Regions from separate parts of the Mesorhizobium sp. B2-3-10 genome, predicted to be linked through region 1. Evidence: riboswitches for the same ligand, from Rfam matches in the RefSeq annotation. Region 1 holds a riboswitch; the other holds the start of a gene.

The links. A riboswitch is a leader RNA that binds a small molecule or an ion and turns the genes downstream of it on or off. The one in region 1 is predicted to bind S-adenosylmethionine.
Region 2: another riboswitch for S-adenosylmethionine. It lies ahead of FJ943_RS15995 (O-succinylhomoserine sulfhydrylase); the one in region 1 lies ahead of FJ943_RS05785 (homoserine O-acetyltransferase).

What each region holds. Positions count from the first base shown of each region.
Region 1 is NZ_VFVT01000001.1:1,141,073-1,155,940, reverse strand. Features, by position in the region: gene FJ943_RS05850 (ABC transporter permease) at 1-962, shown strand, start outside; gene FJ943_RS05845 (YdcF family protein) at 1,073-1,798, shown strand; gene FJ943_RS05840 (pyridoxamine 5'-phosphate oxidase family protein) at 1,805-2,437, opposite strand; gene FJ943_RS05835 (DUF1348 family protein) at 2,463-2,933, opposite strand; gene FJ943_RS05830 (carboxymuconolactone decarboxylase family protein) at 2,992-3,543, opposite strand; gene FJ943_RS05825 (LysR family transcriptional regulator) at 3,647-4,552, shown strand; gene FJ943_RS05820 (1-acyl-sn-glycerol-3-phosphate acyltransferase) at 4,630-5,418, shown strand; gene FJ943_RS05815 (aldo/keto reductase) at 5,485-6,432, opposite strand; gene FJ943_RS05810 (gamma-glutamylcyclotransferase) at 6,556-7,077, opposite strand; gene FJ943_RS05805 (DUF2125 domain-containing protein) at 7,213-8,211, shown strand; gene FJ943_RS05800 (sugar kinase) at 8,215-9,147, shown strand; gene FJ943_RS05795 (prephenate/arogenate dehydrogenase family protein) at 9,144-10,079, opposite strand; gene hisC (histidinol-phosphate transaminase) at 10,103-11,212, opposite strand; SAM riboswitch at 11,351-11,428, shown strand; gene FJ943_RS05785 (homoserine O-acetyltransferase) at 11,546-12,715, shown strand; gene metW (methionine biosynthesis protein MetW) at 12,837-13,451, shown strand; gene FJ943_RS05775 (glycosyltransferase family A protein) at 13,735-14,670, shown strand; gene FJ943_RS05770 (ABC transporter ATP-binding protein/permease) at 14,794-14,868, opposite strand, start outside.
Region 2 is NZ_VFVT01000005.1:97,800-112,667, reverse strand. Features, by position in the region: gene FJ943_RS16030 (magnesium and cobalt transport protein CorA) at 1-599, shown strand, start outside; gene FJ943_RS16025 (GcrA family cell cycle regulator) at 720-1,238, opposite strand; gene FJ943_RS16020 (aspartate aminotransferase family protein) at 1,594-2,793, shown strand; gene argF (ornithine carbamoyltransferase) at 2,810-3,721, shown strand; gene FJ943_RS16010 (Hsp33 family molecular chaperone) at 3,886-4,917, shown strand; gene apaG (Co2+/Mg2+ efflux protein ApaG) at 4,992-5,384, opposite strand; gene FJ943_RS16000 (ceramide glucosyltransferase) at 5,604-6,755, shown strand; gene FJ943_RS15995 (O-succinylhomoserine sulfhydrylase) at 6,786-7,976, opposite strand; SAM riboswitch at 8,033-8,110, opposite strand; gene FJ943_RS15990 (2'-deoxycytidine 5'-triphosphate deaminase) at 8,269-9,363, shown strand; gene araD1 (AraD1 family protein) at 9,575-10,567, opposite strand; gene mmsB (multiple monosaccharide ABC transporter permease) at 10,771-12,063, opposite strand; gene mmsA (multiple monosaccharide ABC transporter ATP-binding protein) at 12,060-13,592, opposite strand; gene chvE (multiple monosaccharide ABC transporter substrate-binding protein) at 13,755-14,825, opposite strand.

The sequences.
Region 1 (14,868 bases):
TCGAGGAGCAGGATGCCGAGGCGGTGGAGGCGAGGCCGCGCGCGCAACGCAAGATGGCGCCGATCGTGCCGGCGCAAAACATTGCCGGCCGCGCGCTGGTGCTGGTCATCGCCATCATGACTTTCCTGTCCTGCCTGACCTTCGGCGCGGTGACCCTGGTGCGCGACACAGCCTCGGTTTGGGAAAACCAGATCTCGCGCGAGGCGACGATCCAGATCAAGCCGGCCGACGGCCTCGACATGGAGGCGGCGCTTACCCAGGCGTCACGGATCGCCGGTGAATTCCCTGGCGTGAAGTCGACCCGGATCATCGACCGCGAAGCGACCGCAAGGCTGCTGGAGCCCTGGCTGGGTTCGGGCCTCAACATCGACGACCTGCCCGTGCCGCGCCTGATCATCGTCACCATCGACGAGAGCAGCCCGCCTGACTTCGCCGCCATGCGCGCCGCGATCACGCCGAAACTGCCGAGTGCATCGCTCGACGACCACCGCACCTGGGTCGACCGGCTGGTGGCCATGGCCCGCACCACGGTGACCATAGGCGTTGCCGTTCTGGCCCTGATGCTGTCGGCGACGGTGCTGACCGTCGTGTTCGCGACCCGTGGGGCAATGGACGGCAACGGCCACATCATCGAGGTGCTGCATTTCGTCGGCGCCGAAGCGCGCTTCATCGCACGCGAATTCCGCCGGCATTTCCTGGTCACCGGCATGAAGGGCGCGGCCGCCGGCGGAGCGGCGGCGGTGCTCGTCTTCATCGTGTTCTCCTGGTGGTCGTCACGCAACATGGCAACGCCGCAGGCCGATCAGGCGACTGCTTTGTTCGGCAACTTCGCCATCGGCTCGGCGGGTTACGCAGGCGTCGTCCTGATGGTGCTGGTGATTGGCGCGCTGACGGCGGCAACCTCGCACGTCACCGTCGTTGCCTATCTCAGCGACATCGACGTTCGCCAACCCGATGCATGAAAGGACCTCGTCTTGGCTTGAATGGAAACAGGGCGGATCACGGATAGAGAATTCGCGTAACGCAAAGTGCGTCTTTTACCTATCAAAGGCCGCATTTGAGGATTAACTATATGACCATGGACGTGCGGGATTCGACCGGGACGGCTGGACAGTTGCCAGTGGTGGTTGACCGTTGGCGCGGCCGTGGCAGGGTTAGCCATCTAAGGACCGCCCTGCGCTTCTCCGCTCTCTCCCTACTTGTGCTTGCAACAGTGTTCGCTGGCGGCTTTGGCTGGTTCGCCAGCAAGGTTAGTCATCTGACCACGCCCGCCAACCCTGCCAAGGCCGACGCCATCATTGTGCTGACCGGCGGCCAGTCGCGCCTCGACGCCGCGATGGAGCTGCTCGCATCCGGCAAGGGCGAGCGGCTCTTGATCAGCGGCGTGCACCCCTCGGCCAGCCGGCGCCAGCTTCAGGCGGCCACCGGCGGCGACAAGAAACTGTTTTCCTGCTGTGTCGACATCGATCGCGCCGCGCTCGACACGATCGGCAATGCCGAGGAAAGCGCCAAATGGGTGGAAAACCATGCCTATGGCACGGTGATCCTGGTCACCAACAATTATCACATGCCGCGCAGCCTTTTGGAGATGGGCCGGCTGCTGCATGGCGCCAAGCTCGAACCCTACCCGGTGGTCAATTCCAACCTGGATAATGGCAGTTGGCTGACCAAGCCGCGCGCGGTGCGCGTGCTGTTCACCGAATACACCAAGTACCTGCTGGCGCTGGCTCGCGGGTTTATCCCGGTGAAGCCGACGCCTGAGGGAATCGCCCTGGCCGAGACCGCCGCCGGCGGCTGAGCCGCGTCATTGCTTGGCGACAGCCCCTGAAACGCCCTTGAGGCGCGCGATCTCTTGTTCAAGGTCTTGGATGCGCCGGTCGCGCTCGCCAAGCGCGGCTGCCACATCAGCCGCCTCGAAGCGCTGCGGTATATGTTGCGGGCAATTGGCATCCCATGCCGAGACGGTGAACAGGATGATCTGCTCGGGACGCGCCTTGTAGTCCGGCGGCATCAGCCTCGTCGTCAACTCGGCATCGTCCTCGACAACGCGCGCCGTACCCCAGATCTTGATGCGCTGGCGCATCATGTAGTCGATCAGGAACAGGAAGGCCCTCGGATTGTCGGCCAGATTGCCCTGCGTGATGAATTGTCTGTTGCCGGAAAAATCCGCGAAGCCGATTGTCTTCTCGTCGAGCACCTTGAGAAAGCCGGCAGGGCCGCCGCGGTGCTGGATGTAGGGCTGGCCATCGCCATTGGCCGTCGACAGGAAGATGCTGGTCTGCATTTCGATGAATGCGGCGAGGTCCGGTGTGATCGCCGACTGCCAGCCGCCGCGCTCCTCGACGCGGGCGTAGGACTGGCGCGAGCCCTTGCGCGCCTGGATCGCCTTGACCGTCGGCGTGAAGGCGACATCGCTGGTAAAAGCGTGTGCGTTCATCGAAACCTCCTTTGCCTGAATGCTTCTAAAGACCGAGCTCCGACAGCGTCGGATGGTCGTCCGGCCGCCGGCCGAGCGGCCAGTGATATTTGCGCTCGGCCTCGGCGATCGGCAGGTCGTTGATGCTGGCGATGCGCAGCCGCATCAGCCCGTGGTCGTCGAATTCCCAGTTCTCGTTACCGTAGCTGCGGAACCATGAGCCGCTGTCGTCGCGCCATTCATAGGCGAAGCGCACGGCGATGCGGTTGCCGTGGAAGGCCCAGACCTCCTTGATCAGCCGGTAGTCGAGTTCGCGGCTCCATTTGCGCGTCAGGAACGCCTGGATGGCATCGCGGCCTTGCAGGAACTCGGCGCGGTTGCGCCAACGGCTGTCCGCCGTATAGGCGAGCGCCACCCGCGCCGGATCGCGCGAGTTCCAGGCATCCTCGGCCATGCGCGCTTTCTGGGCTGACGTCTCGGCGGTGAAGGGCGGAAGCGGCGGGCGGCTCTCAGACATGGGATTTCCTCTGCGGCATGAGGTGGGGACCGGCGGGCATCGCCGCTCCTATCCGGATTCAGGCAGCATTGCGGGCGGAAACAACCGGAAAATCGATCTCGGTCTGGGCAACCTCATTGATATAGTTGGTCCAGACGTTCAGGGCGACATGCTGGACAATCTCGATGATCTCTCCGTCGTCATAGCCCGCGAGCCTGACAGCGGCGATATCCTCCTGGGCGACATGTCCGCGGCTTTGCGCAACCCGGGCGGCAAAACCCACCGCCGCGGCTGCCTTGGGGTCCATCGAGCCGCCATGGCGATTGGCCATCATCTCGGCATCGTCGAGGCTTGCGAGCGTCTTGCCGAGATAGGTGTGCGCGCACAGGCAGTAGTTGCAGCCATTGATCTCGGCGATCGCCAGCGCGATGCGCTCGCGCGTCGGCGCCGGAAGCCGGCCCCTGGCCAGCGCGCCCATCATGCCGAGATAGCCTTCCAGCGCCGCCGGACTGTTGGCGACCATCCGAAACAGGTTCGGCACGACACCAAGCTGTTTTTCCACCACTTGCAGCATGGGCTGCGCGGCGGCGGGAGCGGCAGCGATGGACGAAGGCGTAGCGATGCGGAGCATAGAGATTTCCTGGTTGAGGTGTGCCCCCGTTATATGCAGCCTTCCATGTTGCGGATGTAGATGCCATATTTGCAACCAACCCTTCCATTTTCTGGAAGAAATGATGGATCGTCTCGAAGCCATGTCCCTTTTCGTCGCGGCGGCGGAGGGCGGCAGCCTTTCCGCCGCCGCGCGCCATTCGGACGTTCCGTTGGCAACAGTCAGCCGCAAGGTCTCCGAACTGGAGCGGTACCTGAAGACACGCCTGTTGAACCGCTCGACGCGGCGGCTGACACTGACCGACGCCGGCCATGCCTATCTCACTGCCTGCCGCCGCATCCTCGACGAGGTCGGCGACGCCGAACGCACCGCCGGCGGCGAATACAGCGCCCCGACAGGGGAATTGATCGTCACCGCGCCGATCGTCTTCGGCCGCCTTCACGTGCTACCGGTCGTCACCGACTTCCTCGCCGCCTATCCCCTGGTGGATATCCGCCTGACGCTCGGCGACAGGATAAGCCAGTTGGCCGAGGATCATATCGACCTCGCCGTCCGTATCGGCAGGCTGCCGGATTCGCGCATGGTCGCCATCAGGGTCGGTTCGATCGGTCATGTTGTCTGCGCGAGCCCTGCCTATCTGGCCGGACGCGGCATTCCAGAAACTCCAGGAGATCTCGAGGCGCACAGCTGCATTACCTTCGAGGGCCTTGGCTCGCTCGCCACCTGGACCTTCACCGTGGACAAGGCTGATTTTGTCGTGCCGGTCCGATCAAGGCTCCGGGTCAACACCGCCGAGGCGGCGATTGATGCGGCGATCGCCGGTGTCGGAGTGACACGGGTGCTTTCCTACCAGATTGTCGCCGCCGCACGCTCGGGAACACTGCGCCCCGTGCTCAGGGATTTCGAACCCGAGCCTTGGCCGGTAAACCTGGTGCATGCGGGCCAGGGCCGGCTGCCGGTGAAACTGCGCGCCTTCCTCGACTTCGCCGCCCCCCGCCTGAGGGAACGCCTGGCGCAGGCGACCTGGTAGGACGGGCAGTATCGCACCGTTTCCTTTTTCTCCGCGCTTGGTGTAACCAACGCACACTTCCTCACCGGACCTCCCCCATGCTCTATGTCAGATCGCTGGCGTTCAATTTCGTCTTCTACGTCAATCTGATCGTCCAGATGATCCTCTGGACCCCGTACTATTTCCTGTCGCCCCGCCACCGCGCCTGGTTCGTGCCGAAATTCTGGTCGCGCACCTCGATGTGGCTCTATGACAAGATCGCCGGCACCAAAAACGACATCACCGGGCAGGAAAACCTGCCCGAGGGTTCCTTCATCCTGGCGCCCAAGCACCAGTCTTTCTGGGACGCCATCGCCTTCTTCCCCTTCCTCCAGGACCCGCTCTACATCCTCAAGCGCGAGCTGACCTGGATCCCCTTTTTCGGCTGGTACATCTTGAAGATGCGGATGATCCCGGTGCATCGCGGCAGCCGTTCCAAGGCCTTGAAGGCGGTGGTTGCGGCGACCAAGGAAGAAATGGCGCGCAACCCGCGCCAGCTGATCATCTATCCCGAGGGCACGCGCCGGGCGCCGGGCGACGAGCCGGCCTATAAATACGGCATCGTCGAAATCTATTCGCAGCTTGGCGTTCCGGTCGTGCCGGTCGCCCATGTCGCTGGCCTCTATTGGCCGCGCCGCAAGTTCCTGCGCTATCCCGGCACCGTCAAGGCGCGCTTCCTGCCGCCTATACCGCCTGGCCTAGGCAAGGACGAGTTCATGGCGCGGCTGATCGGTGAGACCGAAGCTGCCTGCGACCAGCTTCTCCTCGAGGCATCTCGCGCATCCAACCCGCCGGCCCTGCCGCCAACGGCGGTGAAACGGCTTCGGGAGCTCGGCGCGAAGGCCTGAAGCCTCCTGACCACGGGCCGTCAGCCGTACACCGCCAGCACCGTGGTCAGCACCAGCGTCGCAGCCTCAGGCGCCGGCCTTGTCGAGTTCGGCCATATCGTCCGCGGACAGCTTCAGCGACGCCGCGCGGATCAGGCTGTCCATCTGCTCAGGCTTGGTCGCACTGGCGATCGGCGCGGTGACGCCGGGCCGCGCGATAACCCAAGCAAGCGCCACTTCCGCCTGTTTGGCCGAATGCCTGGCCGACACCGCGTCCAGCGCCGCCAGGATGCGCATGCCACGCGCATTGAGGTAGTCTTTCACCCCGCCGCCGCGCTCGCTTTGGCCGAGATCGGCCTCGCTGCGGTACTTGCCGCTGAGAAAGCCCTTGGCCAGGCTGAAATAGGTGATGACGCCGATATCCTCCGCCACGCAGAGATCGCGCAGCGGGCCATCGAAGGAGGAGCGGTCATAGAGATTGTATTCCGGCTGCAGCACCTCGTAGCGCGGCAGGCCGCGCAGGCTTGCCACGTCAAGTGCCGCGCGCAACTGGCCGGCGTCGAGGTTGGAACAGCCGGCATAGCGGATCTTGCCCTTGGCGAGCAGTTTCTCATAGGCGCCGAGGGTTTCCTCATAGGGCGTGGTCGGATCCGGCCAGTGCGACAGGTAAAGGTCGATGAATTCGGTCTGCAGCCGCTTCAGCGATGCATCGACAGCCTTTTCGATATAGGCGGCCGACAGGTCCTTGTGGCCCTGCCCCATGTCTGAGCCGACCTTGGTGACCACCACGACCTTGTCGCGATTGCCACGATCCTTCATCCATTTGCCGATGATGGTTTCCGATTCACCGCCCTTGTTGCCGGGAACCCAGCGCGAATAGGCGTCGGCCGTGTCGATGGCATTGAGGCCGGCTCCGACAAAGCGATCGAGCAGATCGAAAGAAGTCTTCTCGTCGGCGGTCCAGCCGAAGACATTGCCACCCAGAACCAGCGGCGCGATGGAAAGGTCGGTGCGACCGAGACGGCGTTTCTGCAAGACGGATCTCCGTGGTGATTGGGACCGGGCGGATGCCGCCCGCTGGCTGGGTTCGGAGCCTAACCTAGGTCTTGCCGCATCGAGGTCAAAGGCCTGGCCACCCTTTTCCGCGGAGCCAGCGCTTCACAAAGTCGCTATCCGGTGCGCCACATCCTCCAGCCAGTGGTCGCGAATCTCGAGCGCTTCCAGATGCTTCAGCGTGCTCAGCACATAATCCTCGTTGTCACCGGATCGGCCGACCGCGCCGCGCACCACGGCCGCCGCCTCCGCCGCGTCCAGCGCGCCCGCATATTGCTCATGCTTGCGGTCGACGACGTAGGCCACGGCTTCCACCGTGCCACCGCCGTCGAGGCGAACCTTGAGCGTCCGCTCGAGATAGACGCTGGTGACGAGTTCGCGCTCGCGCAGATAGGCAATGACCTCGTCGCGCAATTCGCCAGGGACGCGGTACGCAAGGCCGACGCAGGAGCCGCCATGGTCGAGGCCAAGCACCAGTCCGGGCCGCTGGCGCGTGCCGCGATGCACGAAGGAATAGACGCAGAGCGAGCGGCGATAGCCATGCAGGCGGGCGCGTCGTGTCTCGACATGAGCGAAACCCGGCCGCCAGATCAGCGAACCGTAGCCGAACACCCAAAAATCGCCCATATCACCGCGCCTGATTGCAAAAAGAATGGCAGCACCGCACCGGTAACCGGTGTTTTTTCCATCCGTCTCTGTCTACCTAGTGTTCGGACCCTGAGAATCCGTCCACACCATCCATGCGTTAATGAGAGCCAAAGCATGACGTCAAGTGACGAACGCCAACCGGGTAACCGTCGCCGTCTGTGGTGGCTTGCCGCGTTCATCCTCGTGCTGTTCGCCATTTACAGCGCCGGCTGGTTCTATCTGGCCAACAGGGTCCGGTCCGAGGCCGACAAGGCGGTTGCCACGCTCAACAAGAGCGGCATCGAGGCCGGTTGCGCCAACCTCCAGGTCGGTGGCTATCCACTGAGCTTTGCCGTCTCTTGCGACAACCTCGCCTACGAGGACGACGCCAAGAGCATTGCTGCCTCGGCCGGCTCCTTCAACGCCGTCGCCCAGATCGTCCAGCCCTTGTCGCCTGTTGCCAATCTACGCGGTCCACTCCGGACCTCCGTCCCCGGCATGATGCCGCTCTGGATCGACTGGGACAATCTGCAGGCCAACGTCAAATTGTGGTACCCGCTGCCCCGGCGTGTAGCGCTGCAGGCCGAGGGCCTGTCGGGCCAGACCGACCCGGCCGACGACACCGATCCGGTGGAACTGTTCAGTGCCGGCAAGGCGTCAGGCCAATTGCAGCCCAACAACGGCGATCTCGACTATGTCGGCAGCTTTGGCGATCTCGAGATCGATGCCGACGCGATCGGCGGGCGGATGTTGCCGGCGCTCGATGCCAGCGGCGACGTGACACTGAAGAACGGCGTGGCGCTGATCGGCACGCAGGTGAAAAGCCTGCGCGGCCAGCGGATCGAAATCCGCAACCTCGATCTGTCGTCCGGCACGGCGCGCGTCACCGTTTCCGGGCCGCTGTCAGTCGATGCCGAGGGTCTCGTCGACGCCGACCTGATGATCAGGATCAAGGATCCCAAGGCGGTGGCATCTATTCTTGCCGGCGCCATACCCGAGCAGAAGAATGCGATCGAGCAGGGTTTTGGCGCCCTGGCGCTGCTTGGCAGCGAACCGTCCATGCCGCTGAAAGTGGTCAAGGGCAAGGCTTCCCTCGGCTTCATTCCGCTGGGCAAGATCAAACCGGTCAACTAACGGATGGCGGGGCCGGCAAAGCTGCTGAGCGTCGGCGCACTGACGCTTGACACCATTCTTCGTGTCGAATCACTGCCCACGCATCAGGGAAAATTCATCGCCTCGGACGGCATCCAGATCGCCTCGGGCATGGCGACGAGCGCGGCCTGCGCCGCGCATCGCCTGGGTGCCGAGGTGTCGCTATGGGCTAGCGCCGGCGACGATCCGGTCGGCGATCTGCTGATTGCCGGGATAGAGGCCGAGGGCGTCGATTGCAGCCATGTACGCCGCGTCAGCGGCGCCCGCTCGGCACTGGCCTCGATCCTGGTCGATGCGCATGGCGAGCGGATCATCGTGCCTTTCTACGACGCGCGCGCGCAGGCCGATCCCGAGGTTTTGCCGTTCACCGACATAACGGCATTCGACGCCGTACTGGCCGACGTGCGCTGGCCGGGCGCCGCGGCGCTTGCCCTTAAGGCGGCGCGCGCCGCCGGCCGCCCAGCCATACTCGATGCCGATACCGCGCCCCTGGCGGTACTGGAGCGACTATTGCCGCTCGCCTCGCACATCGTCGCCTCGGAGCCGGCGGTCCGCATCATATGCGGCCACGCGCTGGATCTGGAGACCGCCTGCACCGATTTGGCGTCCCGCACCGATGCGTTCGTCGCGGTCACCGGCGGCGCGGCGGGTACCTGGTGGTTCGACCGAAGCGCCGGATCATCCCGCCATGTCGAGGCACCGAGGGTCAAGGCGGTCGACACGCTGGCCGCCGGCGATGTCTTTCATGGCGCCTTTGCCGTCGGGCTGGCGGAAGCCATGGCGGTCGAGCACGCACTGCGCTTTGCCAGCGCGGCCGCCGCGCTCAAGTGCCTGCGCTTCGGCGGCCGGCTGGGCGCGCCGGATCGGGCGGAGACGCTCGCCATGATGGCAACCGCCTGGCCGGTTGAAATCACCTAGCTCTTTGCCGGATGCTCGACCGCCTGGCGGCCAAAATCGGGCGCGTCGATATCCTGGCCCGCCTCGATGATCGAGCGGCGCACGGCGCGGGTGCGGGTGAACAGGTCGAAGAGCTTGTCGCCGTCGCGCCAGCGGATGGCGCGCTGCAGGAACGCCAGGTCTTCCGAGAACCGCGCCAACATTTCCAGGATGGCATCCTTGTTGTGCAGGCACACGTCCCGCCACATGGTCGGATCGGAGGCAGCCAGACGCGTGAAATCGCGAAAACCGGAGGCGGAATATTTGATCACTTCCGTCTTGGTCACCGATTCCAGATCGTCGGCGGTGCCGACGATGTTGTAGGCGATGATGTGCGGCAGATGCGAGACGATGGCCAGCGTCATGTCGTGATGCTGCGGGTCCATCGTGTCGATGTTGGCGCCGCAGCGGCGCCAGAATTCCGACAGCCGTTCCAGCGCTTCCGGATCGGTGCCCGGCACCGGCGTGAAGATGCACCAGCGGTTGTCGAACAGGTCGGCAAACCCGGCATCCGGGCCGGATTTTTCGGTGCCCGCCAGCGGATGGCCAGGAATGAAATGGACGCCTTCAGGCACATGCGGCTGCATCTGCGCGATGACCGAGGCCTTGGTCGAGCCGACATCGGTGAGGATCGCCCCCTTTTTCAGCGCCGGCGCGATTTCCTCCGCTACAGCGCCGGATGAGCCAACCGGCACCGAGACAACGACCAGATCGGCATCACGCACCGCGTCCCCGGCATCGATGGTGTAGGAATCGCCAAGGCCCAGTTCCTCGGCTCGCTTGAGCGTTGCCGCACTGCGCGTCGAGATGGCGACATGGCGAGCCAAGCCCTCGCGTCGGATGACGCGGGCCAGAGACGAGCCGATCAGGCCGATACCGACCAGCGCGATCTTTTCGAACATCGGTGATGCCATGGTGTTCCAGCTCTTTAGACGTTCTAGCTTTTCAGGAATGTCGTGAGCGCGGCGACAACGCCGCGATTGGCCTCTTCAGTGCCGACGGTCATGCGAAGCGCGTTGGGAAAGCCGTAACCTGAAACGCGCCGCAGAATATAGCCGCGCGCGCTCAGATAATCGTCAGCCGCCGCCGCGGAATGCTTCTGATCGTCGGGAAAATGAATGAGCAGGAAATTGCCAACGCTCGGCGTCACGCGCAGCCCGAGCCCGGTCATTTCGCCGCTCAGCCAGGTGAGCCAGGTCTCGTTATGCGCCACGCTGCGCTCGACATGGGCACGGTCGCGGATCGCGGCGATGCCGGCCTCGATCGCAGTCGCATTGACGTTGAAGGGGCCGCGTACACGATTGATGGCGTCGACGATATGCAGGGGACCATACATCCAGCCGATGCGCGCGCCGCCGAGCCCGATCTTGGAGAAGGTGCGGGTCATCACCACGTTCTCGGCGCTGCCGGCCAGCTCGATGCCGGCTTCGTAGTCGTTGCGGCGGACATATTCGGCGTAGGCCGCGTCGAGCACCAGGAGCACGTTTCCCGGCAGTCCGGCATGAAGGCGGCGCACCTCCTGGAACGGCACATAGGTGCCGGTCGGGTTGTTGGGATTGGCCAGGAACACGATTTTCGTGCGCGGCGTGACGGCCGCCAGCATCGCGTCGATGTCGGCGCGCTCGTCGGTCTCCTTGACCACGACCGGGGTGGCGCCTGCCGACTGGATGTAGATCTTGTAGACCATGAAGGCGTGTTCGGTGAACATAGCCTCGTCGCCGGGCGCGAGATAGGTCTGCGCCAACAGGCCGAGGATTTCGTCCGACCCGTTGGAGCAGATGATGTTTTGCGGGTTGAGGCCATGCACCTCGGCGATTGCCTCGCGCAACCGCCTGGCGCTGCCGTCGGGATAGATGTCGAGTTTGCCGGCGACCTCGCGCGCGGCCTCGATCGCCTTCGGCGAAGGCCCAAGCGGATTCTCGTTCGACGACAGCTTGTAGACCTTGGCGACGCCGGCGGGCGCCGAGCTTTTGCCGGGCACATAGGCCTCTATGTCCATGATGCCCGCGCGCGGAGTTGGACGTGCCTGATCCGGTGTCTGGTTCATATCTTGCAAAATCCGTCGAAAACCCCTCCATCCGGAGGCCGCTGCGGAGATACAAGCCATGGCACGCAATGTCGAGAGGTGGCAGTGGTGCCAGCCGCCGCCATTGACGGCGAGGCAGGCGGGTTCTAGAAAGACGATTGACAGTTCCGTGGTGATTTGGCCGGTCGGCTTGCAGCCACGTTAAACAATTCGCTAAAGGGCCGTTTGCGTGACGTAACCGGCTTTGCGAAGGCAATGCCGGTTTTTTGTTGTCCGCGACCGGCCGGACGGACGCATCGGCGGCGGGGATCGGCAACGATTTCCACGACCGCACGGTGCAGCAAGAGAGACGTGATGGCTGCTCTGCGTGCAGGAAAGACCAACAACGAGGCCGACCAACCGTCGAGCCCGGTGTTGCGTTTCGGACCCGACAAGCCGCTCAAGCTCGACGCCGGCACGCTGCTGTCGCCGTTCCAGATCGCCTACCAGACCTATGGCACGCTGAACGATGCCCGCTCCAATGCCATCCTCGTCTGCCACGCGCTGACCGGCGACCAGCATGTCGCCAGCACAAATCCGGTAACCGGCAAGCCCGGTTGGTGGGAAGTGCTGATCGGACCGGGCAGGATCATCGATACCAGCCGTTTCTTCGTCATCTGCTCCAATGTCATCGGCGGCTGCCTGGGTTCCACCGGTCCGGCCTCGACCAACCCGGCCACCGGTAAACCCTATGGCCTCGACCTGCCGGTCATCACCATCCGCGACATGGTGCGCGCGCAGCAGATGCTGATCGACCATTTCGGCATCGAGAAACTGTTCTGCGTGCTCGGCGGCTCGATGGGCGGCATGCAGGTTCTGGAATGGGCGTCGAGCTATCCCGAGCGCGTGTTCTCGGCGCTGCCGATCGCCACCGGGGCGCGCCATTCGTCACAGAACATCGCCTTCCACGAAGTCGGGCGGCAGGCTGTGATGGCCGATCCGGACTGGCATGGCGGCAAATATTTCGAACACGGCAAGCGCCCGGAGAAAGGGCTGGCGGTGGCGCGCATGGCCGCCCACATCACCTATCTGTCGGAAGCCGCCCTGCACCGCAAATTCGGCCGCAATTTGCAGGACCGCGAAGCGCTGACCTTCGGCTTCGATGCCGACTTCCAGATCGAGAGCTATCTGCGCCACCAGGGCATGACCTTCGTCGACCGCTTCGATGCCAACTCCTATCTCTACATGACGCGGTCGATGGATTATTTCGACCTCGCCGCCGACCATGGCGGCCGGCTGGCCGACGCCTTCGCCGGCACGAAAACCCGCTTTTGCCTGGTGTCCTTCACATCGGACTGGCTGTTCCCGACCGAAGAGAGCCGCTCCATCGTCCACGCACTCAACGCCGCCGGCGCCTCGGTATCCTTCGTCGAGATCGAGACCGATCGCGGCCACGACGCCTTCCTGCTCGACGAGCCGGAACTGTTTGCCGCCATCAACGGCTTCATCGGCTCGGCCGCGCGCGCCAGGGGGCTCAGCGCATGACCCCGAAAAGTTGCAGACGTTTCGGATCAAGCTCATGCGCCAAACAGGACGGCGAAGCCATGACCCCGAAAAGTTGCAGACGTTTCGGACCAAGGCCATGCGCCGTCCACGAGGCGAAGCCATGAGCGTCAACGGCAGCCAACGCGTCGACCTCGAGGTCGTCGCCAACCTCATCCCGCCGCAATCGCGTGTGCTCGACGTCGGCTCGGGCGACGGCTCATTGCTCGAATTGCTGCAGGACACCAAGCAGGTCGACGGTCGCGGACTCGAGCTGTCGCAGCGTGGCGTCAACGAATGCGTGGCGCGCGGTCTCAGTGTCATCCAGGGCGACGCCGACACCGATCTCGAATTCTATCCCGACAAGGGCTTTGACTTCGTTGTCCTGTCCCAGACCCTGCAGGCCACCCGCAACCCGAAGCTGGTGCTCGACGAGCTGCTCAGGATCGGCAACCGGGCAATCGTGTCTTTCCCCAATTTCGGTCACTGGCGGGTGCGCCTGTCGCTGTTCGTCAAGGGCCGCATGCCTGTGACCAGCGACCTGCCCTATTCCTGGTACGACACGCCCAACATCCACTTCTGCACGATCCGAGACTTCGTCAATTTGTGCGAAGAGCTTGGCGCGACAGTGGAGAAGGCGACCGCGCTCGACGCCAACGGCCAGAAGATCGGCCTGTCGATGCCATGGTGGTTCTGGAATTTCTTTGGCCAACAAGCAGTGTTCCTGCTGAAGCGATAATGAAATGGGCGTCGCCCGCAGGCGCGACTGCCAATCCTTGAGGGTGGCCGCGCGTCTTTCAGCGGGTGCGAAAGTGTTGCAGTTGAAGCGCCATGAGCTGGAATTCATCATGCCTGGTCGGTCGAACGACGGCACGACGGGGTGACATGGCAGGTTGTTTTTTGTAGCGTCGCACCGAATCCGATCAGGCCCATCCAGGGGGAAGTCCGATCCATTTAGCCATCCCGATGATCAAAGGACCTGGCGCGAAGGGTGTTTACGCGCTGGAGGCGGCCGACGTGATATGATCGGGAAGACCGAACAGGCGCCCCTCGTCACGGTGATCACGCCGACTCACAACCGGCGCGAAACGGTGCTCCGCGCCGTCGAAAGCGTGCTTTCCCAGAGCATGCCGCGATTTGAACATATCGTCGTCGACGATGGTTCGACGGACGGGACCGAGGCGGCGCTCGCCCGCATCCATGACCCCCGGCTGATCTATGTCGGCGCGAAGTGGCGCGGCGCCAATGCCGCCAGGAATGCCGGCATCGAGCTAGCCCGGGCGCCCGTGGTGACTTTTCTTGATTCGGACGATCTCTTCCTGCCGCACCGGCTCGAACGGACGCTGGCATGGTTCGACGACAATCCAGCGCTCGAAGTCCTGCTCTCCTCATATGTCTCGGTGAAGGGTGGCCGCGGCACCGCCTGCGTCAACCGCGGCGCTTTCCTGAACCCGCCAATGCTGGAGCGGGCGGTGGTCGCGCAGACGGCCTTCATAGCCGGATCGGCGATAACAGCCAGGCGCGAGGCTTTGCTGGCCATCGGCGGCTATGACAGCGACATTCCCCGGATGCAGGACCGCGAGCTTCTGCTGCGCTTCGCACAGCGCTTCGGCGCGCAATTATCGGAAGATATCGACTGGACGAAGCACAATTCGCAGAATTCGATTTCAGGCCGCAGGGACGGCTATGTCGAAGCCTACGCGATCCTGATGAGTAAGCATCCGCACATCGCTCGCTCCTACCCCCATGTCCCTCCCTTTATGATCACGCGGCAGATCATCGCCGATATTCTCCGGGGGCGAATACCACAGGCATTTGCGGGATACATGGCCAACCGCTCGTCTGACGCGCTTGGTTATTCATTGCCGGAACTGATCAACGGTTATCTCCACGGCCGCCGCTGGCGGCGCGACCTCTACGACGAAGTTCGTGGCAAGTTTGGAATTCCACCGGCCTGACCGGCGACAGCTCAGCGATCGAGCACGGCGCGTTGCAGGGCGCATTCCTTCTCGTCCCGCAGCGAGATGCCGACCGCCAGGGCCTTGGCGGCCAGGCAACGGGCCGCAACGGGGGAAAAACTGCTACTTCCTGTGGTGGAGGCTTGCCGCGGCTGGCGGCGGCTCGATGGCACCCGCCCTGACGTGGGCAGGTTTCAG
Region 2 (14,868 bases), on a different contig from region 1:
ACTGGGAAAGCTGCCCGCACTCGCTGGCCAAGGGAGAGGATTTCGTCCTCTATGCCATTCTCGACTTCATCGTCGACAATTACATGCCCGTGCTCGAGCAGATCGAGGACGAGGTCGAGGCGATCGAGGACAAGGTCCTGCTGAAGCCAATGACCGGCCCCGACATCGAACGCCTTTACATGCTGCGCCGCGACCTCCTGCGCCTGCGCAACGCGGCATTGCCCCTGGTGGAAGTCTGTCGCCGGCTGACCAGCGCCGACCTGCCGCAGATCCATTCGGCCATGCACCCGCTGTTCCGCGACGTTACGGATCATATCCGTACCGTCCAGGAGAAGATCGACAGTCTGCGCGAGGTGCTGGCCTTTGCCTTCGAGGCCAGTCTTCTGGTCGGCCAAAGCCAGGAAACGGCGATCTCCAAGAAACTCGCCTCATGGGCGGCCATCCTGGCGGTGCCAACCGCATTCGCCGGCATCTACGGCATGAACTTCACCGACATGCCGGAGCTGAAGATGGCATATGGCTATCCGATGGTGCTGGCCACCATCGCGCTTATCTGCTGCTTCCTTTATTGGCGCTTCAGGAAGAACGGCTGGCTGTGAGGAAGTCAGTAGTCAGTGGACGGTAGTCGGTAGTCGGTAGTGAGTAGTCGGTAGTGGTTGGTGGGAGCGCTTGTTTCCTCACTACTCACTACTCACTACTCACTACTCACTACTCACCGCTTATCTATTCCGCCGCCGCTCCGCCGCCGGCTGGAACGCCACGCGGGCATGGTATTTACAGTAGGGACCGGTTTCAGCGGCTTCGTTGCCGCAGAAATTGAAGTCCTCCGAAAGTGGATCGCCGTTCGGCCATTTGCAGGTGCGCTCGGTCAGTTCAACGAGCTGCAGATGCCGTGAGATCGGCACTACGACGTTCTCGACCGGACGGATGTAGTGCCGCGCCACCGGTTCGGCGTCGAATTGCGTCTGAAGGGCCGTCGCGCCGATCGAAGTCGTGACGTGGCGTGCCGTGCTTGCGGCGCGCGCCACCGATTTCTGGACGGTCGATCCCTGCGTAGCCTTCTTCTGGCGCGCCGGCGTCGCCGTTGCGCGACCGCGACCCGACAGCTTCAGCCGGTGCACCTTGCCGATGACGGCATTGCGGCTGACCCCTCCAAGCTGCGCAGCAATCTGGCTTGCGCTCAGACCCTCCGACCACAGTTTTCTCAAGAGTTCTACCCGCTCGTCAGTCCAGTTCATGACCGCGCTCCTCATAAGCGTGCGGCAATCAGAATCCATTCCCGACCCAGCACCACTGCTGGGGCAGACACCACATATATCTGGTGATTAGGTCCGCCGCACGAAATCTAGTTATTCTCAACTACAACTACTCTATGCGCTGACTCGGTGACAAGAGTCCCAAGTGCAACACGAATCGGTTTTTTCGGTTTTCCCCAACTTGCCCGGTCGCTCATGAGCCGGCGTTGCGTCGGGGAGCTTGCCGCGCGCCACTACGCGACGTTTTCGTTGACTTCATGGCCGAAAAACACGATAAGCCGCAGAAGGCCGCCGCTTTGGCGGCTTTTTTGATTTTCCGGTACCGGAGACGCATATAATGAGCGGTTCGGCGCTTTACGAGACCTTTGCTCGCGCACCCCTGGCCTTCGACCATGGGGAAGGCACTTGGCTGGTTACCGACAAGGGCGAGCGATATCTCGATTTCGCCGGCGGCATCGCGGTCAATTCGCTTGGCCATGGCCATCCGCACCTTGTCGCGGCCCTCACCGAGCAGGCGGCGAAACTCTGGCACGTCTCCAATCTCTATGAGATCCCGGGGCAGAGCAGGCTTGGCGAGCGGCTGGCTGATGCCACCTTCGCCGACAAGGTGTTCTTCACCAATTCCGGCGCCGAGGCGCTGGAATGCGCGATCAAGACGGCGCGGCGCTACCATTTCGTCAAGGGCAATCCCGAGCGCTTCCGCATCATCACCTTCGAGGGCGCCTTCCATGGCCGCACGCTGGCGACCATCGCGGCAGGCGGCCAGTACAAATATCTCGAAGGCTTCGGACCCAAGGTCGAAGGCTTCGACCAGGTTGGCTTCGACGACATCGACGCCGCCGAGAAGGCGATCACGCCCGAGACCGCCGCGATCCTGATCGAGCCGGTGCAAGGCGAGGGCGGTATCCGCCCAGTACCGACACAGTCGCTCAAGCGGCTGCGGCAGCTCTGCGAACAGCACGGCCTGTTGTTGATATACGACGAGGTCCAGTGCGGCATTGGCCGTACCGGCAAGCTGTTCGCGCATGAGTGGTCCGCGGTGACGCCCGATATCATGGCAATCGCCAAGGGCATTGGCGGCGGCTTCCCGATGGGCGCCTGCCTTGCCACCGACGAGGCGGCCGTCGGCATGACCGCCGGCGTGCACGGCACCACATTCGGCGGCAATCCGCTCGCAATGGCGGTCGGCAACGCCGTGCTCGACGTCGTTCTGGAAGACGGCTTCCTGGAGGATGTCCAGCGCAAGGCGCTGCTGATGAAGCAGGGGCTAGCCTCGATAGCCGACGAATTCCCCGAAATCGTCGAGGATATCAGGGGCACCGGGCTGATGCTCGGCCTCAAATGCGCGATGCCCAACGGCAAGGTGAACATGGCGCTGCGCGACCAGCATTTGCTGGCGGTTCCGGCCGGCGACAACGTCATTCGCCTGCTGCCACCGCTCACCGTCACCGACGCCGAGATTCACGAAGCGCTCAACCGCATCCGCGCCGGCGCCAAGGGCCTGTCGGAGGCGATCGCCTCCGCCGCCGCGAAGTAATCCGGAACCATTCCTGATGTCAGTTCGCCATTTCACCGATCTTTCCACCGTTTCCGAAGGCGATTTGCGCTTCATGCTGGATGATGCGGTGACGCGAAAGGCGCGTCTCAAGGCCGGCGAGCGGACCAAGCCGCTCGAAGGCAAGGTGCTGGCCATGATCTTCGACAAGCCGTCGACGCGCACGCGCGTTTCTTTCGACGTCGGCATGCGCCAGCTCGGCGGCGAGACCATCATGCTGACCGGCACCGAGATGCAGCTCGGCCGCTCCGAGACAATCGCCGACACCGCCAAGGTGCTGTCGCGCTACGTCGATGCGATCATGATCCGCACCACTTCGCATGAGCGGCTGCTGGAGCTGACCGAGAATGCCACCGTTCCGGTGATCAACGGACTGACCGACGACACCCACCCTTGCCAGCTGATGGCCGACATCATGACTTTCGAGGAGCATCGCGGTCCGGTGGCCGGCAAGACGATTGCCTGGACCGGCGACGGCAACAATGTGCTGCACTCGCTGCTCGAGGCCTCGGCACGGTTCCGCTTCAACCTCAACGTCGCCGTGCCCGAAGGCAGCGAACCGGCGCAGAAGCATGTCGACTGGTCCAAGGCGCATGGCGGCAAGCTGCATTTCACCCGCTCGCCCGAGGAAGCCGTCGACCAGGCCGACTGCATCGTCACCGACTGCTGGGTGTCGATGGGGCAGGAACACCGTGCTCGCGGGCACAATGTCTTCTCGCCCTATCAGGTCAACGCGGCGCTGATGGCCAAGGCCAAGCCGGATGCATTGTTCATGCACTGCCTGCCGGCCCATCGCGGCGAGGAAGTGACCGACGAGGTCATCGACGGGCCGCATTCGGTGGTCTTCGACGAGGCCGAGAACCGGCTCCATGCCCAGAAGGCAGTGCTTGCCTGGTGCCTCGGTGCTTGAAGTGTCTTGGTGCTTGAAGTGTCTTGGGGCTTGAAGTGTCTTGGGCGCCCGAAATGCCCAGGCGCCTGAAATGCCCAGGCGCTTGATCTGCGGCGGCGCGATGCCTATCTGCGCCGCATCACGCAAATCAAGCGCGTTTGGACGCATGTGCCCACCAGGGCCGCATGGCCGCGCCCTGGAGCTTTGTCATGTTGGAAAGCCATCAAGTGACTGAACATCACCCCAAACTCGGCGAGTTCGGCTACGCCGGCGACGATCACGTCGTTCCCTTCGAGGTCGGTCCGCTCGACGTGCGCGGCCGCACGGTCCAGCTTGGGCCGATGCTCGACGCCATCCTTGGCCGCCACGATTATCCCGAGCCGGTCGCCCGCCTGCTGGCGGAAGCCTGCGTGCTGACCGTTCTGCTCGGCACCTCGCTCAAATTCGAAGGCAAGTTCATCCTGCAGACCCGTACCGACGGGCCTGTAGACATGCTGGTCGCGGACTTCTCCACGCCCTCGGCACTGCGCGCCTATGCACGCTTCGATGCGGATCGGCTCGAAGCACTGGTCGCGGCAGGCGAGACGTCCCAGCAGACGCTGCTTGGCAGCGGCGTGCTGGCGCTGACCATCGACCAGGGCGCCCATACTCAGCGCTATCAAGGCATCGTCCAGCTCGACGGCGAAACGCTGGAAGACGCGGCGCGCACCTATTTCCGTCAGTCGGAACAGATCCCGACCGATATCAGGCTCTCGGTCGCCAAGCTGCTGACGCCCGGGATCGGCGGCGCGCGCGAGCAATGGCGCGCCGGCGGCATCCTGGCGCAGTTCCTGCCGCAATCGCCCGAGCGCATGCGCATTCCGGACCTGCCGGGTGGGGACGGCGATCCGCGCGAGGAAGTCCACGATCCGGCCGATAATTCCTGGCAGGAACTCCTGGCCTTGCTCGGCACCATCGAGCCGACCGAATTGATCGACCCGACCATCGGCGCCGAGCGGCTGCTCTATCGTCTGTTCCATGAGCATGGCGTGCGCGTCTTCGGCGGCGTTCCCGTGGCCGACCAGTGCTCATGCTCCCGCGACAAGATCCGTGGCATCCTCGAAGGCTTCTCAGCGCAGGAGATCAAGGACAGCACCGAGGATGGCGGCATCCATGTCGCCTGCGAATTCTGCTCGACGCAGTACGACTTCGATCCAGCCGAGTTTGCGGCTCAGTAAAGCCTTTCCTTCTCTCCGTTCTGCGGGGAGAAGGTGCCCGAAGGGCGGATGAGGGGCGACGCGACCGTCGGCCCTCAGTTCACCGTGCGCCTTGTCCCCGGCAGATCGAGCGAGAAGGCCGGGATGGCGATGTCGAACGTCTCGCCGCGCTTGTTGCGCATCGTGTAGCGTCCGACCATGATCCCGGAGGGTGTCGAGAGCGGGCAGCCGGACGTGTACTGATAGCTGTCGCCGGGATTGAGTTCCGGCTGGTCGCCGACAACGCCCGGCCCGCGGACTTCCTCGACCCGGCCGGCACCATCGGTGATGTGCCAATAGCGCGACAGAAGCTGCACGAACTCGTCAGACTGGTTGTCGATCGTTATCTGATAGCCCCAGACGTAGCGGTTCTCCTGGGGATCCGAACGATCCTCCAGATAGAACGGCCTGACCTGCACTTCGATGTTGCGCGTCACGGCGCGGTACATGAGCGGCTCCAAAACAATCCGACGACTTTCGACGCTCGCGGTGAGCAGGTCAACGTGCGCGTCTTGTCGCGCCTGGGATTGAAACGCAGGTGCCGGCAAAGAATGTCATTTAAGTGACACACGACAATGGTGGTGTGCGCGAACCGGGCGACTCGGCCCTCTGTCGAACTGTTGAAAACGGCCGCGACGCGGGCCGACTTCCGGAGTGACCAGATCTCGATGGAACTCACTCTCATATCCGCCTCGCTTTCGACTGCCCTCATCCTCTCGAACGCTGCCAGCATCCTGCTTGCCGCTTCACAGCTGAAACGGCGCACCACGATCGCCCCGCCGGCGGGCAGATCGCCGGCGGTGTCGATTGTCGTCCCGTCGCGCGGCGTCGAGCCGTTCACACATGAGACGCTGGAACGGGCCTTCGCGCTCGACTGGCCACGCTACGAACTGATCTTCTGCGTCGCCCATGCCGACGACCCGGTGGTCAAACTGATAAACAGGGCGATTGCCCGGTTTCCGCAGGTGCCGGCCCGGCTGTTGATCGGCGACGACCGTGTCAGTGCCAATCCAAAGCTCAACAATTGCGTCAAAGGCTGGGAAGCGGCGCGCCACGCCTGGGTCATTCTTGCCGATTCCAACGTTCTGATGCCGAGGGACTATGTCGAGCACATGATGGCGGCGTGGCAGCACGGTACCGGCCTTGTCTGCTCGACGCCGATCGGCTCCAGGCCAGATGGTTTCTGGGCCGACGTCGAATGCGCCTTCCTCAACACATTGCAGGCCCGCTGGCAGTATGCCGGTGCGGCGCTCGGCCTCGGCTTCGCGCAGGGCAAGAGCATGCTGTGGAACAAGCCGATGCTCGACGCCAACGGCGGCATCCGCGCGCTGGCCGCCGAGATCGCCGAGGACGCCGCCGCAACCAAGCTGGTGAACGGCCTCGGCCTGCGTGTCAACCTCGTTGCGGCGCCCTTCGAGCAGCCCCTCGGCCAGCGCACGTTTGGCGAAATCTGGTCGCGCCAGGCCCGCTGGGCGCGCCTGCGCCGCGTCACTTTCCCGCTGTTCTTCGCGCCCGAGATCCTGACTGGTGCGGCGGTCCCGCTGGTTCTTGCGCTGATTGCCGCGGCGAGCGCCGGCGTCAGTCTCTGGGCGACCGCGATTGCCGTGCTGGCGGCATTCTATCTTCCGGAATGCGCTCTGGCCCTGGCCAAGGGTTGGCACGTCTCGACGCGCATGATCGCGGCGACGGTCGCGCGGGACGTCATGCTCCCGGCCATCTGGGCGCGCGGCTGGCTCGGCGGCGCTGTCGACTGGCGCGGCAACGCCATGACCATCCGGACCAAGACGGCGGAACTGGAGGAGACGCCGTCGAGCGCCTGATCGCTGCTGACGACGCTGCCTGGACGAAACCTATTTGGCGGCCTTCAATGCTTGGGCGATATCTTCCAGCAGGTCGTCCGTATCCTCCAGGCCGACCGACAGCCTGAGCGTACCTGGCCCGATGCCGAGTTCGGCGCGGGCCTCGTCGCTGAGGTTCTTGTGGGTGGTCGTCGCCGGATGGGTGATCAGGCTTTTGGCGTCGCCGAGATTGTTCGAGATCAGCACGATGTCGAGGGCGTTCTGCAGGGCGAAGGCCGCCGGCTTGCCGCCCTTGACGTCGAGGCAGATCAGCGTCGAGCCCCCCGACATCTGCTTCTTGACGATATCGGCCTGCGGGTGGTCGGCGCGGCCGGGATAGATGACGCGGGCGATCTGCGGCTGCTCGGCCAGGAAGTCGGCGATCTTGCCGGCGCTCTCGGTCTGCTGGCGCACGCGCAGCGGCAGCGTCTCTAGGCCCTTCAGCAAGGTCCAGGCATTGAACGGCGACAGGCTCGGGCCGGTGTGGCGGAAATAGTCGTGCAGGTTCTCGTCGATCCACTTCTTGTCTGACAGGATGACGCCGCCAAGGCAGCGGCCCTGGCCGTCAATATGCTTGGTGGCCGAGTAGACGACGATGTGCGCACCAAGCTGCAACGGCTTCTGCTGCAGCGGCGTGGCGAAGACATTGTCGACGACCAGCCGCGCGCCGATCGAATTGGCAAGCGAGGCGACGGCGGCGATGTCGACGACTTCCAGCGTCGGGTTGGTCGGGCTTTCCAGGAAGAACAGCTTGGTATTGGGCCTGACCGCCTTTTCCCAATTGGCGATATCGGTGCCGTCGACCAAGGTCGCCTCGATGCCATAGCGCGGCGCCAGCGTCTCGACGACCCAGCGACAGGAGCCGAAAAGCGCGCGCGCGGCCACGATGTGGTCGCCGGCCTTGACGCTGCACAGAAGGGCAGCCGTCACCGCCGCCATGCCCGACGCCGTGGCGCGCGCGTCTTCGGCGCCTTCAAGCGCGCACATGCGCTTTTCGAACATGTCGACGGTCGGGTTGGCGTAGCGCGAATAGATGAAACCAGGCTCTTCGCCCTTGAAGCGGGCCTCGGCGGCCTGCGCCGTCTGATAGACATAACCCTGGGTCAGGTACATCGCCTCGGAGGTTTCGCCGAAGCCGGAACGCAGGGTTCCGCCATGCACGAGTGCCGTCTGAGGTTTCCAGTTGCGCTTCTTGGTGCTCATCGCTTTGTTCCAGACACAAAAAAACCGGCCGCGAAAGTCGCAACCGGTCCATACGGCCTTGCGGCCCGACGGTCCTTTAGCGACTTGTTTAACGTGGCTGCAAGCCGACCGGCCAAATCACCACGGGATAACGACCCTTTAGACCCGCGCCACGCTTGCGTCAATTGCCGGCTTCATTAAGACGTTTGTACCAAGGCAGGTTCCGCAGAAGTGCCCGGCGGTTTTGCGGCAAGAACCTGCAACAAACAAGAACCTGCAACGAAAGAGACCAGTCTTGGGGCGGAGCCAGACTTTGCGGCAGACAGGCATTCTTCCCGATCAGGACATTTCGGCGCTGTTCCGGTCCGGCGCGCTGAAGTCGCCGCGTGCGCTCGATGCCGACCAGATCCAGCCGGCGAGCCTTGATCTCAGATTGGGCGAAAAGGCCTGGCGGGTTCGCGCCTCGTTCCTGCCCGGTCCCAACCACAAGGTGTCGGAAAAGCTCGATCGGCTGCAACTGCACGAGATCAGTCTGACCGAAGGCGCGGTCCTCGAAACCGGCTGCGTCTATATTGTGCCGCTGCTCGAAAGTCTGGCCCTGCCGGCTGACATTTCGGCCTCGGCCAATCCGAAGAGCTCGACCGGGCGGCTCGACATCTTCACCCGCGTCATGACCGATCGGGGCCATGAGTTCGATAAGATCGCCGCCGGCTACAACGGTCCGCTCTATCTCGAGGTCAGCCCGCGCACCTTTCCGATCATCGCGCGCACGGGTTCGCGCCTGTCTCAAATCCGCTTTCGCACCGGCAACGCGCTGCTCTCGGAAGCCGAGTTGCATGAGCTGCATCGTGCCGAGATGCTGGTCGCCACGGAGCCGCCGAACATTTCCGGCGGCGGCATCGCGCTGTCGATCGACCTCAATGGCGACAAGGATGGGTTGGTCGGCTATCGCGGCAAGCACCACACCGGCCTCGTCGATGTCGACAAGCGCGCCGCGCAGGATGTCCTCGACTTCTGGGAGCCGATCCACAAGAGCCGCGCCGGCGAACTGGTGCTCGATCCCGACGAGTTCTACATCCTCGTCAGCCAGGAGGCGGTGCATGTGCCGCCGCTCTACGCCGCCGAGATGACGCCGTTCGATCCGCTGGTCGGCGAGTTTCGTGTCCACTATGCCGGCTTTTTCGATCCGGGTTTCGGCCATTCGGCGGCCGGCGGCACCGGCAGCCGGGCGGTGCTCGAAGTGCGCAGCCACGAAGTGCCGTTCATCCTCGACCACGGCCAGATCGTCGGCCGGCTGGTCTACGAGCATATGCTGAAGCGACCGCAGGCGCTCTACGGCACCGATCTCGGCTCGAACTACCAGGCGCAGGGCCTGAAGCTGTCAAAGCATTTCCGCGCCGTGCGCTAAGGTCGAAGCTGCCGATCCCCCCACGAGGGGCCCTTGTGGAAGAGAAGCCCGGCAGGGCAGAGGGGACGCGAAGGGTTGCTGCCCTCATTCATCCCTGCGATCTGTTGAGAGCCGAAGGCGTGACGGAAACCTATTGCTAGATCGGCGGGACAGCGCCCCGCTCTGGCTTGCCAGCCATTCCCCACGAGAGGGGAATCACGCGCTCATGGCTTCAAAGCGCCTTCACCGACACCTTCACCGGCTTTTCGATCTCGAGCGGGTTGCGCAGCGGCAGTCCGAAATCCCCGGCCTCGATCTCGAACACGTCGCCGGCTTCCGTCTTGATGCCGTCGGCGAAGGATAGCGTCGCGGTGCCGAACATATGCACATGCACGTCGCCAGGTTGGCGGAAGGCCGAATATTTGAAGTGGTGGTGTTCGAGATTGGCGATGGTGTGGGACATGTTCGTTTCACCCGACAGGAAGGGCTTTTCCCACAATGCCTTGCCGTCGCGCAGGATGCGCGACGTGCCGCGGATGTCCGAAGGCAGGTCTCCGATCAGGATCTCCGGGCCGAAGGAGGCATTGCGCAGCTTGGAATGGGCGAGGAAGAGATAGTTGACGCGCTCGGTCACATGGTCCGAGAATTCGTTCGACAAGGTGAAACCGACGCGGAATGGCGCGCCGTCGTCGCCGATGACATAGATTCCGGCGACCTCGGGTTCCTCGCCGGCATCCTTGGCAAAGGCCGGTGACATGAGCGCCGCGCCAGGCGCGACCGCCATGGTGCCGTTGCCCTTGTAGAACCATTCCGGCTGCACGCCGACCTGGCCTTTCGCAGGCTTGCCGCCTTCCAGTCCCATGCGGAACATCTTCATGGAATCGGTGAGTTGCTCCTCGCCGTCGGTGCTGAGCTTCTTGTGCATGGAATCGCGCGTCGCGGCCGACCCCAGATGCGTCAGCCCGGTGCCGGTCAGGTGCAGATGCGCTGGGTCGGGGTGATTGATCGGCGACAGCAGGCGCCCCCGCTTGTAGGCGGCGTCGAGATCGATCGTCTCGCCAAGCCCCTTGCGTTCGATCAGGGCGGCCAGGCCGACGCCGGTGCGGGCGGCTTCCATCGCCAGCGAATAGACGCTGCGCGCACCGTTGATGATCCGGGTCTTCCCGCCGCTGCGGGCAACGACACGGATCGTCTCGGCGTCGTCGAGAATCTGCGAGATCAGCATGATCAGTCCTCTCTCATTTATCTGTATCCGGCTGCCGATGGGCAAATCCTGACCGGCGCGGCGCGGAAACGCGCCACGGTTGAAACGCTTCGTCCGGATTGCGTTCGCGAGCCTGGTCCTTCCCCGGACTTCTTGGTGCCGACGGGCTGCCGGCAGCCTCGCGATCTAGAACCCGTATGCCTCCTAGTCCTCGCCCCCGGCCCTCAAGCCTTGTTCTTGTTGTAGACGTCGAAGATCACGGCCCCGAGCAGCACCAGGCCCTTGACCACCTGCTGCCAGTCGACATTGACGCCCATGATCGACATGCCGTTGTTCATCACGCCCATGATGAAGCCGCCGACCACCGCGCCGATGACCTGGCCGACGCCGCCCATCGCCGAGGCGCCGCCGATGAAGACGGCCGCGATCACGTCGAGCTCGCTGCCGAGGCCGGCCGCCGGCACGGCCTGGCCGAGACGTGCGGCGATGATCAGCCCGCCGAGCGCCGACAGAACGCCCATATTGACGAACACCCAGAGCGTCAGCCTTTCGGTGTTGATGCCCGACAGTTGCGCCGCCTTGGCGTTGCCTCCCATGGCGTAGATGCGGCGGCCGATGGTCATGCGCTTGGTGACGAAGACGAACAGCGAGATCAGCACGCCCATCACCAGCAGCACGATCGGCAGGCCCCGATAGGTCGCGAACTGGAAGACCAGGAAGAGCGCCAGCGCGCTGCCGACCAAGGTCTTGATGACGAACAGGGTGAAAGGCTCGGCCTCATAACCGTGGAGTTCGCGCTTGCGTCGCGTCCTGAAGCCGAAATAGGCGTAGGCGAGCACCGCGATCAGGCCCAGCACGACTGTCGTCATGTGAAGCGTCAGGCCACTGCCCAAAACGGTCTTGCCGGCCGCGTTCACCGTCGGCGGGATCAGGGTCAGCGGGCCGATCACATCGGGGATGAAACCGGAACTCAGCGCCTTGAAACTGTCGGGAAGCGGGCCGACCGAGGAGCCGCCGCCAAGCAGCGCCTGGCAGATGCCGCGGAAGATCAGCATGCCGGCGAGCGTCACGATGAAGCTTGGTATGCGGTGATAGGCGATCCAGTACCCTTGCGCGCCACCGATCAACCCGCCGACGATGAGGCAGACGATCGAGACAACGAGCGGATTGCTGAATATGCCAAGCGGCCAGATGACCATCATCATGGCGGCAAGCGCGCCGATGAAGCCGGCGACCGATCCTACGCTGAGATCGATGTAGCCGGCGACGATGACCAGCAGCATGCCGAGCGCCATCACGATGATGAACGAGTTCTGCTGCACCAGGTTGCTGAGGTTGACCGGTTTGAACAGCGTTCCCGACGTCGTGTACTGGAAGAACAGCATGATGACGATCAGCGCGATGATCAGGCCGTATTCGCGCAGGTTCGTCGTCAGCGCCGAGACGGCGACGCGAGGACCCTGCTTGACGTCCTCGGCGGTGCCGCTTTGAGGTGCGGGAGCGCTGTCTGTGCTCATGATGCTTTTCCTTCTCCGCGAACAATGGCGCGCATGATTTTTTCCTGGCTGGCGTCGCTTGCCGCCATCTCGCCGACGATGCGTCCTTCGTTCATGACATAGATTCTGTCGGTGATGCCGAGCAATTCCGGCATTTCAGACGAGATGACGATGATCGCTTTGCCCTCGGCAGCAAGGCGAGCGATGATTGTATAGATTTCGTACTTGGCGCCGACGTCGATGCCGCGCGTCGGCTCATCGAGGATCAGGACTTCCGGGTCGGCGAACAGCCATTTCGACAGCACCACCTTCTGCTGGTTGCCGCCAGAGAGGTTGCCGGTCAGCTGATAGACGCTGGAGGCGCGGATATTGGTCTTCTTGCGATAGTCGTTGGCGACGCTCATTTCGCGCATATCGTCGATCACGCCGCCACTGGAAACGCCGCCGAGGTTGGCCAGCGTCACATTGTGCTTGATATGGTCGATGAGGTTCAGCCCGTAGGTCTTGCGGTCCTCGGTGACATAGGCGATGCCGTTCTGCACGGCCTTGCCCACTGTGGAAAGGTCCACGGGCTTGCCGTTGAGCAGCACCTCGCCGCTGATGCGCCGGCCATAGGAGCGGCCGAACAGGCTCATGGCGAATTCGGTGCGACCGGCGCCCATCAGTCCCGCTATGCCGACAACTTCGCCCTTGCGCACCTTGAGGTCGATGCTCTTGATCACTTGCCGTTCGGCATGGATCGGGTGGTAGACGGACCAGTCCTTGACCTCGAAAATGACGTCGCCGATGCTAGGTTCGCGCGGCGGGTAGCGATCGTCGAGGGATCGGCCGACCATCGAGGTGATGATGCGGTCCTCGCTGATGTCCTTCCTCGGCAATGTCTCGATCGTGCGCCCGTCGCGGATCACCGTCACCTTGTCGGCGACGCGGTTCACCTCGTTGAGCTTGTGGGAGATCAGAATCGAGGTCATGCCCTGCCGCTTGAACTCGAGCAATAGATCGAGCAGCGCCTGGCTGTCCTTCTCGCTGAGCGATGCTGTCGGCTCGTCGAGGATCAGCAGCTTCACTTCCTTGCTGAGCGCCTTGGCGATCTCGACCAGCTGCTGCTTGCCGACGCCGATATGGGTGATCAGCGTCTTGGGGTCTTCCTTGAGCCCGACTTTCTTCAAAAGCTCGGCCGTGCGCGCCTCGTTGGCGTCCCAGTCGATGACGCCGTATCTGGCTTGCTCGTTGCCGAGGAAAATGTTTTCGGCGATCGACAGCATCGGCACCAGCGCGAGCTCCTGGTGGATGATGACGATGCCCTTGTGTTCGCTGTCATGAATGCCTTTGAACTGGCATTCCTGGCCCTGAAAGATGATCTGGCCATCATAGGTGCCGGAGGGATAGACGCCCGAAAGCACCTTCATCAGTGTCGATTTTCCGGCGCCGTTCTCGCCGACCACGGCATGGATTTCGCCTTCCTCGACGCGGAGGTTGACGTTCGACAGCGCCTTCACGCCGGGGAACGTCTTGGTGATGTCGCGCATCTCCAAAATCGTCGAGGTCATCAGGGCAAGCTCCTCCTAGACTTTCTTTTTTAGGCGATTCCTGACGGAAAACCGCTGCGCACTTTCCGGGAATGGCTCTAGGCCGGCAGAGACAATACCGGGGCCGCTTGTGAACGAAAAGGGGCCCTGCGTCGCGCAGGACCCCTGCCTTTGTAACCGGGATTACTTCAGGTCTTCGGCCTTGATGTAGCCGGAGTCGACGACCAGGGCCTGGTAGTTCGACTTGTCGACCTCATGCGGCGTCAGCAGGATCGAGGGAACCACCTTGACGTCGTTGTTGTAGGTCTTTTCGTCGAGGCCTTCCGGCTTGCCGCCGGAGAGCACCTTGTCGACCAGCTGCACCGTGGCCTTGGCCAGTTCGCGGGTGTCCTTGAACACGGTCGAGTACTGCTCGCCCGAGATGATCAGCTTGACCGAGGCGGTCTCAGCGTCCTGACCGGTCACGATCGGCCAGGGCTGTGCGTCGGTGCCGTAACCGACAGCGCGCAGCGAGGCGGTGATGCCGCGCGACAGGCCGTCATAGGGCGACAGAACGCCATCGACGCGGCTGCCGTCCGAGTAGTTGGCCGACAGAAGGTTGTCCATGCGCGCCTGGGCGGTAGCGGCGAGCCAGCGCAGCGTGCCGACCTTGTCCATGCCGGTCTGGCCGGACTTGATCTTGATCGAGCCGTCGTCGATCAGCGGCTGCAGGACGGAGATCGCGCCATTGTAGAAGAAGAAGGCGTTGTTGTCGTCGGGCGAGCCGCCGAACAGTTCGACGTTCCACGGCTTGGTGTTCGGGAAACGCTCCTTGAGGCCCTTGACCAGGGAATTTGCCTGGATCACGCCGACGCCGAAATTGTCGAAGGTGGTGTAATAGTCGACATTCTTGGTCTTCTTGATCAGGCGGTCATAAGCGACGACGACGACGCCCGCGTCGTTGGCCTTCTGCAGCGCATCCGACAGCGTGGTGCCGTCGATCGAGGCGATGATCAGCGCCTTCGGACCCTTGGTGATTTCGTTTTCCAGCTGGCTGAGCTGGTTGGGGATGTCGTCCTGCGCGTATTGCAGGTCGACAGTGTAGCCGAGCGCCTCGAGCTGGGATTTGACGGCGTCGCCGTCATTGATCCAGCGTTGCGAGGTCTTGGTCGGCATCAGCACGCCGACAAGACCCTTGTCGGCCGCGTGCGCCTGATAGGTCATGGCAGCGATGCCAAGGGCCGCCACGGCGGCCAGCGTCTTGATAATCTTCACATTACTCTCCCTGGTTGATGGACGCGACACCTCGGGGCTTCGC